Regions from separate parts of the Janthinobacterium sp. HH104 genome, predicted to be linked through region 2. Evidence: predicted binding sites of a transcription regulator. Region 2 holds the regulator's gene; the other holds the start of a gene.
What was found. The regulator sigma-54, encoded in region 2, starts transcription at its own class of promoters, with help from an activator protein. The targets are predictions, from matches to a motif close to TGGCANGNAANCTGCTTT.
Positions count from the first base shown of each region.

Region 1: the regulator sigma-54 is predicted to act here: its motif matches at 2,265-2,282, upstream of adh (aldehyde dehydrogenase).

Region 1 covers NZ_LRIB01000015.1:7,887-13,092, reverse strand. Annotated here, with positions in the region: gene JAB6_RS04620 (TonB-dependent receptor) at 1-955, opposite strand, end outside; gene JAB6_RS04615 (beta-propeller fold lactonase family protein) at 1,160-2,116, shown strand; gene adh (aldehyde dehydrogenase) at 2,369-3,889, shown strand; gene JAB6_RS04605 (DUF779 domain-containing protein) at 3,944-4,333, shown strand; gene JAB6_RS04600 (PQQ-dependent methanol/ethanol family dehydrogenase) at 4,370-5,206, shown strand, end outside.
Region 2 covers NZ_LRIB01000054.1:92,006-97,211, forward strand. Annotated here, with positions in the region: gene lptA (lipopolysaccharide transport periplasmic protein LptA) at 1-546, shown strand, start outside; gene lptB (LPS export ABC transporter ATP-binding protein) at 546-1,301, shown strand; gene JAB6_RS25110 (RNA polymerase factor sigma-54) at 1,306-2,784, shown strand; gene raiA (ribosome-associated translation inhibitor RaiA) at 2,854-3,216, shown strand; gene JAB6_RS25120 (enoyl-CoA hydratase/isomerase family protein) at 3,350-4,435, shown strand; gene rapZ (RNase adapter RapZ) at 4,436-5,206, opposite strand, start outside.

The sequences.
Region 1 (5,206 bases), on a different contig from region 2:
ACACCATCACATGCAGGCGGTCGTCGCCGAACGACTGTTCATAGGTGGCGCCGATTTGCTGGTGGTCGATGCTCTTGCGCGTGTTGTAGCGCTCGGCCAGGGTGCGCTTCGGGTTTTGCGTGTCGTTCGCATCGGTTTCGCCAGCGCGCGGGTCGCGGGCAAACGTGGCCCAGGTGGCGCCCAGCGGATCTTGCGTGTTGCCTTGGTGCAGGCTGTTGGCAACGATGGTCAGCTTGCTGTCCGCATTGGGCTTGACGGTGATCTTGCCGAACGCCTGTTCGCGCGTGGCGGCGCTGTGGTCGCGGAAACCGTCCGTGCGGAAGCGCGAGCCGTCGAGCACGTAGCCGATGCCGCCTGCCTGGCCTTGCGCCGTCAAGTCCACTTTGTTGGTGCCGTAGCTGCCGCCCACCACATTTAATTCGACGGATGGAGGATTTTGCCCATCCTTGGAAAACAGCTGGATCACGCCGCCCGAGTGGTTGCCGTAGATGGCAGAAAACGGTCCGCGCAGCACTTCGATGCGCTCGGCCGTATCGAGGTTGAAGGTGGCGGCCTGGCCTTGGCCGTCGGGCATGCTGGCAGGAATGCCATCGCTGATCAGTTTGACGCCGCGCACGCCAAAGGCCGAGCGTGCGCCGAAGCCGCGCGACGAGATTTGCAAGTCTTGCGCATAGTTCTGGCGGTTTTGCACGACCAGGCCCGGCACGGCGGCCAGCGCTTCTGACGCGTTGACGCGGATTTGGCCATCCTGGATGCGGGCGCTGTCGACGACGTCGATCGAGGCCGGCACTTCCTGGCTTGGATGGGCGATGCGGCTGCCGCTGACGACCACCGTATCCATGAGTTGCCCGGCGGCCAGATCAGCTGCCTCGGCGGCAAAGACGTGAGGGGCGAGGGTAGCGCTGCCGGCGACAAACAGGCTGGCGATGGTGTTCAGGCGGAAACGGTGCTGCATGCGGATTCTCCAATGTGAATAAAAGCCTGCTTTGGTCGCGTGCGCGGCGCAGGTCTGCATCGTTGTATCAAGCAATATGCCTGCCATGTCTCCATTGGTGGGCTGAAATTATACGCGTGTCAGTGGCATGGCGTTTGCATACAGCAATGTTCAGATGCGCCGATGCCGCGCGCTTTTCCTGTGTTTTGCCATCGAAAGGTGATTATGCCCAACTTCTTCTCGCGCTTGCGCCAAGTGTGCTGGCTGCTGCCTGCGCTCGCCAGCAGCGCCCTCCAGGCTGCTCCATTTGCCTATGTTCCCAATGAAAAATCGGGCACCTTGAGCGTGATCGACACGGCGACCGACCAGGTCGTGCGCCAGATTGCAGCCGGCAAGCGTCCGCGCGGCATCGCCGCCGACCCCACCGGGCGGCAATTGTTTGTCACGGATGCGGCCAGCAGCGCCTTGCTGCTGATCGATAACGCTGGCGGCGCCCCCCTGCGCACGGTGGCGCTGGGCAAGTCGCCCGAAGGCGTCAGCGCTTCGCAAGACGGTCATTACGTGGCCGTGGCCGTCGAGGAAAACAATAGCGTGGCCTTGCTCGATGGGCAGACGGGCGTCTTGCTCGCCGATATCAAGGTGCATGGACGCAATCCGGAACATGCCGTTTTCAGCCCCGATGGGCGCTGGCTGCTGGTCAGCGCGGAAGAGGCTGAACAAGTCGATGTCATTGATGTGGTGCAACGCCGCCAGGTGGCGTCCATCGCCGTGGGATTGCGCCCGCGCGGCATCGGTTTCAGTCCGGACTCGGGCCGCGCCTACGTGGCGTGCGAACTGGTCAATGCCGTCTACGTCATCGACATGGCCGCGCGCAAGGCCATCGCCACCATTCCCGCTGGCAAGAATGCAAACGGCATCGTGGTCCATCCCAGCGGCAAGCAGGTGTATGTCTCGAACGGTATCGATGGCACGGTGATGGTGATCGACACGGCCAGCAACGAGGTCACGGCCACCATTCCCGTCGGCAAGCGCCCGTGGAACATGGCCATCACGCCCGATGGCGCCAAGCTGTACGTGGCCAATGGCCGTTCGAACAGCGTTTCCGTCATCGACACGGCCAGCGCGCGCAAGGTGGCCGATATTGCTGTAGGTGAATTGCCATGGGGCGTGGTGATTCGTTAATGGCACAGGAACAGGTGTTCCAGTCTGGTACACCTGTTCCATTGTGCAGCGGCTCAAGCCCGGGCATGCGCTGAAAAGCACACCGGTATTGACGCTAGGCCCTTGTAACAAGGGTAAAAGCGGCTAAGTTTGTAGTGGGATGCCGAGCTGGCACGGCATTTGCGGAAGACTCCGTGTACTCACCCCATCTGTACCAGGACGTTTGATTTTAATTACAGCAATTCCATTCTAATTAACCCGATAGAGGACGACATGAATCTCGCAGACATCAGCAAACTGGGCGTAGCCAATCCCTTCAAACAACGCTATGACAATTACATCGGCGGCAAATTCGTTGCCCCGGTAAAAGGTGAATACTTTCCTAACATCACACCGATCACGGGCTTGCCATTTTGCGAAATCGCCCGTTCCACGGCGGAAGATGTCGAGCTGGCCTTGGACGCCGCCCATGCCGCCAAGGATGCCTGGGGCAAGACGTCGCCTGCCGAGCGCGCCAATATCCTGAACCGCATCGCCGACCGCATCGAACAGAACCTGAGCCTGATCGCCACGGCGGAAACCATCGACAATGGCAAGCCGATCCGCGAAACGATGAACGCCGACATCCCGCTGGCCATCGACCATTTCCGTTATTTCGCCGGCTGCATCCGCGCGCAAGAAGGTTCCGTCGCGCAAATCGATGCGGAAACCTATGCCTACCACTACCACGAGCCGCTCGGCGTCGTGGGCCAGATCATTCCGTGGAATTTCCCGATTCTGATGGCTGTGTGGAAACTGGCGCCAGCCCTGGCCGCCGGCAATTGCGTCGTGCTCAAACCGGCCGAGCAGACGCCGGCGTCCATCATGGTGTTGATCGAGCTGATCGGCGATTTGCTGCCGCCGGGCGTGCTGAACATCATCAATGGTTTCGGCCTGGAAGCGGGCAAGCCGCTGGCGTCGAGCAAGCGCATCGCCAAGATCGCCTTCACGGGCGAAACGGGCACGGGCCGCCTGATCATGGGCTATGCCGCGCAAAACCTGATTCCCGTCACCCTGGAGCTGGGCGGCAAGTCGCCGAACATCTTCTTTGAAGACGTGATGGATGCCGACGATGATTATTTCGACAAGTGCCTGGAAGGTTTTGCCATGTTCGCGCTGAACCAGGGCGAAGTCTGCACCTGCCCATCGCGCGTGCTGATCCAGGAATCGATCTACGAAAAATTCATCGAACGTGCCTTGAAGCGCGTGGCCGCCATCAAGCAGGGCAATCCGCTCGACTCGTCCACCATGATCGGCGCGCAGGCGTCGCAGGAGCAGCTGGAAAAAATCCTGTCCTATCTCGACATCGGCCGCCAGGAAGGCGCCGAAGTGCTGGCCGGCGGCGAGCGCAACACGCAGGCGGGCGATCTGGAAGGCGGCTACTACGTGCGTCCGACCGTGTTCAAGGGCAACAACAAGATGCGCATTTTCCAGGAAGAGATTTTTGGACCGGTCGTGTCCGTGACCACTTTCAAGGATGAGGCCGACGCGCTGGCGATTGCCAACGATACCTTGTACGGCCTGGGCGCCGGCTTATGGACGCGCGATGGTTCGCGCGCCTTCCGCATGGGACGCGCCATCCAGGCGGGCCGCGTGTGGACCAATTGCTACCACCTGTATCCAGCCCATGCCGCGTTCGGCGGCTACAAGCAATCGGGTATCGGCCGCGAAAACCACAAGATGATGCTCGATCACTACCAGCAAACGAAGAACTTGCTGGTGAGCTATAGCCCGAAAGCGCTGGGCTTCTTCTAAACCGGTACACGCGCCGCGCCTGTCGTCCAGGCGCGGCGCGCAGAAAGGGATGCCATGAGTGCAGCAATTGCCCGGGTGGTCGCCACCGATGCGGCGCTGGAAATGATGGACAAGTTGCGCCAGCGTCACGGCCCGCTGATGTTTTTCCAGTCGGGCGGTTGCTGCGACGGCAGCGCGCCCATGTGCTATGCGCTGGGCGAGTTCGATGTCAGCGATACCGACATCTATCTCGGCAATTTGAATGGTACACCGTTCTACATGGGACTCGAGCAATTCGAGTACTGGGAGCATACCCAGTTGATTATCGATGTGGTCGATGGCAATGGCGGCATGTTTTCACTCGACAACGGCACGGGCAAGCGCTTCTTGACGCGTTCGCGCCTGTTCACCGATGAAGAGTGCGCCTTGCTGCATGCCCAGCCGCATGAGCACCGCAAGACTTGATACACACACATACTAATAAAACAGAGGGAGATGATTGTGCAGAAAAAAATTATGGGGATACTCGTCGGTTTGGGTTTGGCATCGCTGGCCCAGGCGGCTGACGTGGGCAATGTCACCAATGCCATGCTCGACAGCACGGCGAAGAATCCAGCCAGCGTCCTGTCGTTCGGCATGGGCACGCAGGGCCAGCGCTATTCGCCGTTAACGCAGATCAATGACAAGACCGTGGCCAAGCTGGTGCCGGCCTGGTCGTTCTCGTTTGGCGGCGAAAAACAGCGTGGCCAGGAATCGCAGCCGCTGATTCATAACGGCAAGATGTTCGTCACGGCATCGTATTCGCGCATCTTTGCCGTCGACTTGAAAACGGGCGCCAAGCTGTGGAAGTACGAGCATCGCTTGCCAGACGGCATCATGCCCTGCTGCGACGTGGTCAACCGTGGTGCGGCCCTGTACGGCAACCTGGTGATTTTCGGCACGCTCGACGCCTACCTGGTGGCGCTGGACCAGAACACGGGCAAGATCGTCTGGAAAGAGAAAGTCGACGATTATGCAGCCGGCTACTCGATGACGGCCGCGCCGCTGATCGCCGAAGGCTTGCTGCTGACGGGCGTGTCGGGTGGCGAATTCGGCATCGTGGGGCGGGTCGAAGCGCGCAACCCCATGACGGGCGACCTCGTGTGGAGCCGTCCGACGGTAGAGGGCCACATGGGCCACCGCTACGACAAGGATGGCAAGGCGATTGACAATGGCGTGTCCGGCACCGCGAACAAGACCTGGCCCGGCGACCTGTGGAAAACGGGCGGTGCCTCGACGTGGATGGGCGGCACCTACGATCCGCAAACCAAGCTTGCCTACTTTGGCACCGGCAACCCG
Region 2 (5,206 bases):
GCCATCATGGGCGTGGCGCATGCCGAGAAAGCCGATTCCGAGAAGGAAGCCGTCATCACGGCACGCAGCGGCCACGTCGATGACGTCAAGCAAGTGCGTACCCTGACGGGCGACGTCGTGCTGGTCAAGGGCACCCTGACCATGAAGGCGGGCCGGGCATTGATCACGGAAGACCCGCAAGGCTATCAGTTCATCACCTTCTGGGCCGATCCCGGCAAGCTGGCCACGTTCCGCCAGAAGCGCGATGGCGCGGGCGACCTGTGGGTCGAAGGCGAAGCGGAGCGCGTGGAATACGACAACAAGACGGAAGTGGTGAAACTGTTTTCCAAGGCCAAGCTGACGCGCCTGGAAGGCACGAAAGTGACGGACGTGGCCAATGGCGCCTTCATCTCGTATGACAGCCGCAAGGAAGTATTCAAGATGGAAAATTCCGACAGCGGCACCAGCACCTCCGATGGCGGCAGCGTGCGCATGGTGATCCAGCCGAAGACCAAGGCGCCTGAAGCGGAGAAAGCGCCGGCCACGCCTGCGCCAGGAAAGAAATAATGGACAATACTCGTTGCGGCAGCACCCTGATCGTTCGCGGTCTGCAAAAAACCTATGGCAAGCGGCAAGTCGTGCATGATGTCTCGCTGCAAGTCGAATGCGGCGAAGTGGTGGGTTTGCTGGGCCCGAACGGCGCCGGCAAGACCACCTCGTTCTACATGATCGTCGGCCTGGTGCCGTCGGACGGCGGCAGCATCGACATCAGCGGCGTGGACATTTCCAGCCTGCCGATCCACCGCCGCGCGCAGATGGGCCTGTCCTATCTGCCGCAGGAAGCGTCCGTCTTCCGCAAGATGACGGTGGAAGACAATATCCGCGCCGTGCTGGAAATCCAGACCGTCGAAGGCCGTCCTTTGAAGAAGGCCGAGATCGAGGAGCGCCTGGATAAGCTGCTGGCCGATTTGCAGATTGAAAAGCTGCGCGAGAACCAGGCCCTGTCCCTGTCGGGCGGCGAGCGCCGCCGCGTGGAAATCGCCCGCGCGCTGGCCACGGATCCCCGTTTCGTGCTGCTCGATGAACCGTTCGCCGGCGTCGATCCGATCGCCGTGATCGAGATCCAGCGCATCGTGCGCTTCTTGAAGGAGCGCAATATCGGCGTGCTGATCACCGATCATAATGTGCGCGAGACGCTGGGTATTTGCGACCGTGCCTACATCATCAACCAGGGCTCGGTACTGGCGTCGGGACGCCCCGACGACATCATCGCGAACGAGTCGGTACGCCGGGTCTATCTGGGCGAACACTTCCGCATGTAAGCCAATGAAACAATCATTGCAGCTGCGCACTTCGCAGCACCTGGCACTGACGCCGCAGTTGCAGCAATCGATACGCCTGTTGCAATTGTCCACCCTGGAATTGCACCAGGAACTCGAACAACTGCTGACGGACAATCCCTTGCTCGAGCGCCTCGACGATCCGCTCGACCGTTCGCTGCGCCTGCTGTCGGACGGGGCCTTGAGTTCCACGGCGGCGCCGGCCGAAGCGCCGCCCCAGCCGCCAGGCCAGGAGGCGCCCGCGGCGCCAGCCGAAGCGGAAACCTTTGACGGCGAGGCGGGCGAGGGTCCGGCCGCGGCGGATGGCGGCGACAGCGACTGGAGCGAGGCGAGCCGGGGCAAGGCGCCCGACGACGAAGATTCCCGCCCGCAACTCGAGGCCCATCACTGCACCCTGCGCGAACACCTGATGGAGCAGATGCGCGTGACGGTGCTTGAATTGCGCGACCGCGCGCTGGTCGAGCTGATCATCGACGCGCTCGACGACAATGGCTACCTGGAAGAGTCGCTCGACGACATCCTGGCGCGCCTGCCGGAAGAGCTGGAAATCGACGCCGACGAGATGCGTACGGCCTTGTCGCTGCTGCAAAGTTTCGATCCGCCCGGCGTGGGCGCGCGCAATGCGTCCGAATGCCTGGCGCTGCAGATCAAGCGCTTGCCGCACATCGCCATGGTGACGCGGCGCATGGCCCTCGTCATCGTGGAAAAGCACCTGGCCTGGTTTGCCCAGCGCGATTTCAACAAGCTGAAAAAAGCCCTCGATTGCGACGATGAAGACTTGCGCGAAGCACAGACGGTGATTCGCCAGTGCAATCCGCATCCGGGCGCCGTATTCGCCTCGGACGTGTCCGATTACGTGGTGCCCGACGTCGTCGTCAAGCGCGCGCGCAATGGCTGGCAAGTGACCCTGAACAACGACGTCATGCCGCGCCTGCGCGTCAACGCCATGTACGCCAACCTGCTTAAGCAGGGCAAGGGCGAGGGCGCCATGGGCGCACAGTTGCAGGAAGCCAAGTGGCTGATCAAGAATATGCGCCAGCGTTTCGACACGATCCTGCGCGTGGCACAGGCAATAGTAGAAAGACAAAAGAACTTTTTCTCGCACGGGGCCGTTGCCATGCGCCCCCTTGTGCTCCGTGAAATAGCTGATACACTGGGTTTACACGAGAGTACTATCTCGCGGGTAACAACTCAAAAGTACATGCTGACCCCGCACGGCATGTTCGAGTTGAAATATTTCTTTGGTAGCCACGTCGCCACCGAAGCGGGGGGCGAAGCGTCATCGACGGCGATACGGGCATTGATCGTGCAACTGACAGGAGCAGAAGACCCTAAAAATCCTTTATCCGACAGTAAGATTGCGGACATGCTGGGGGAACAAGGCATGGTGATTGCGCGACGTACTGTTGCCAAATACCGGGAAGCGTTGAAAATTCCGCCAGTGAGCCTGCGTAAGTGTTTGTAAGTTTTTTTCGGTTCCTCTGCGGGCCGGATAGGATGGACCGCACGAACCCGATCATCTTTAGGAGTGTGTATGAATCTCACCATCAGCGGACATCATCTCGAAGTGACACCAGCCATCCGTGAATACGTACAAACGAAGCTGGAACGCGTGAAACGTCATTTCGATCAAGTTATCGATATCGCCGTGATTCTGACCGTGGATAACCTCAAAGAGAAAGAAAAACGTCAAAAGGCCGAAGTCAACCTGCGTTTAAGTGGCAAAACCGTCTATGTGGAAAGCCTGGCACAAGACCTGTATGCCGCGATCGATGCCCTGATCGACAAGCTCGATAGGCAAGTGATGAAATACAAAACCAAAGTGCAAGGGCACGGTAAAGAGGCGATCAAGCATCTGCCAGACAACTCCGAGGAAGACGCCGTCGTCGCCGTTTAAGGCCACCCGCTTCCAGCAGTTGTGATCAACTAAGGGCGCACATTGCGCCCTTTTTTGCGCCTGGACCTTTTGAATGCAATCTTCCCCGCGCAGGCGCTAAAATGTTTGTACTTTTACTTTTTTCACGCCTGCCATGAGCGACTTCGTCCAGACCTCCATCCGCAACCGCACGGGGCACATCGTGCTCGACCGTCCGAAAGCCTTGAATTCCCTGTCGCTGGAGATGGTGCGCGCCCTGAGCGCTGCCCTGCTGGCCTGGCGCGACGATCCGCAGGTGGACGCCGTCGTGATCCGCTCGAGCAGCGAGAAAGCACTGTGCGCCGGCGGCGACATCCGTTTCTTCTACGATGCGGGCCTGGCCACGCCGCAAGGCGGCAGCGCCTTGCTGGAAGATTTCTTTACGGAAGAATACGCGTTAAATCATGTGATCCATTTCTATCCGAAACCGTATATCGCCGTGATGGATGGCGTGGTGATGGGCGGCGGCATGGGCGTGGCGCAAGCCGGACCCGGCAACCGCCTGCGCATCGTCACGGGCCGCACGCGCATGGCCATGCCGGAAGTTAATATTGGCTTGTTCCCGGATGTGGGCGGCAGTTATTTCCTGTCCCGCCTGGCCGGCCAGCTGGGCCTGTACCTGGGCTTGACGGGCTTGACGATCAACGCGGCCGACGCCCTGTACACGGACCTGGCCGATGTCTACCTGCCCGAGGCGCAGATGGGGGCGCTGCTGGCCCTGTTCGAGTCGACGCCGGGCGAGGCCTTGCCGGTCGCCATCAAGGCGCTGGCGGCGCCGTTCCAGGCCGAGGCGGGTATCGCCTCGCTGGCGGCGGCGCGCGTGGCGCTGGACCGTCACTTCGGCGCCGGCTCCGTGGCGGCCATCATGGCCTCGCTGGCGCAGGACGACAGCGCGTTCGCCAGCAAGGCGCTGGCGGCCATGCGCCTGCGCTCGCCTTTGATGATGTCGGTAACTCTGGAATTGCTGCAGCGCGGGGCTCACTTGGGCGTGGCCGATTGTCTGCGTCTGGAGCGCACGGTGGTGCGCCACAATTTCGAGCATGGCGAAGTGCTCGAAGGCGTGCGTGCGCTGGTGGTCGACAAGGACAATGCGCCGCGCTGGAACCCATCAAGCCTGGACGAGGTCGATGCTGCCATGGTGGCGCGCTTCTTCGCACCGGTCTGGCCGGCGTCAGCGCATCCGCTGCGCCACCTGAATTAACTAGCTACGTTCGCGGTGGCGCAGCACGACGCGCTCGTTGGGGCCGAAGTATTGCGCCAGCCGTTCCGCCATGTACACGGAGCGGTGCTGGCCACCCGTGCAACCGAGGGCCACCGTCAGGTAGCTGCGGTTGTCGGACTTGAATGACGGCAGCCATTTTTCGATGAAGGCGCGGATGTCGGCCAGCAGTTCCAGCGCGCTCGGCTGCGCGTCGAGGAAGGCGATCACGGGCGCGTCGCGGCCGTCGAGCGGGCGCAGCGCCAGGTCGTAATAGGGATTGGGCAAGGCCCGCACGTCGAAGACGAAATCGGCGTCCAGCGGCACGCCCAGCTTGAAGGCGAACGATTCGAAGAACAGGGTCAGCGGCGCGCGTTCGGAAGCGATCATATCCTTGATCCAGGCGCGCAATTTGTTGGCGCTCAGCTCCGACGTGTCGATCACGTGGCCCAGCTGTTCGATGGCCGACAGGCGTTCACGCTCTTCCGAGATGCACTCGATCAGGGTGCGGCGGCTGGCCGGATTCTGGTTCGGGCGCAATTCATGCGACAGCGGATGGCTGCGCCGCGTTTCCGAGAAGCGCGCCACCAGCGAATGCGTGGTGGCCGTCAGGAACATGACCTTGACGTCGTGTCCCTGGTCGCGCAGCAGCGCCACATTGTGCGGCAGGCTGACGAGCGACTCGGCGCTGCGCGCATCGACGGCGACGGCCAGTTGCGGTGTACCTTCGTCGAGCAGGGTTTGCACCAGGCTGGGCAGCAAGGCCGGTGGCAG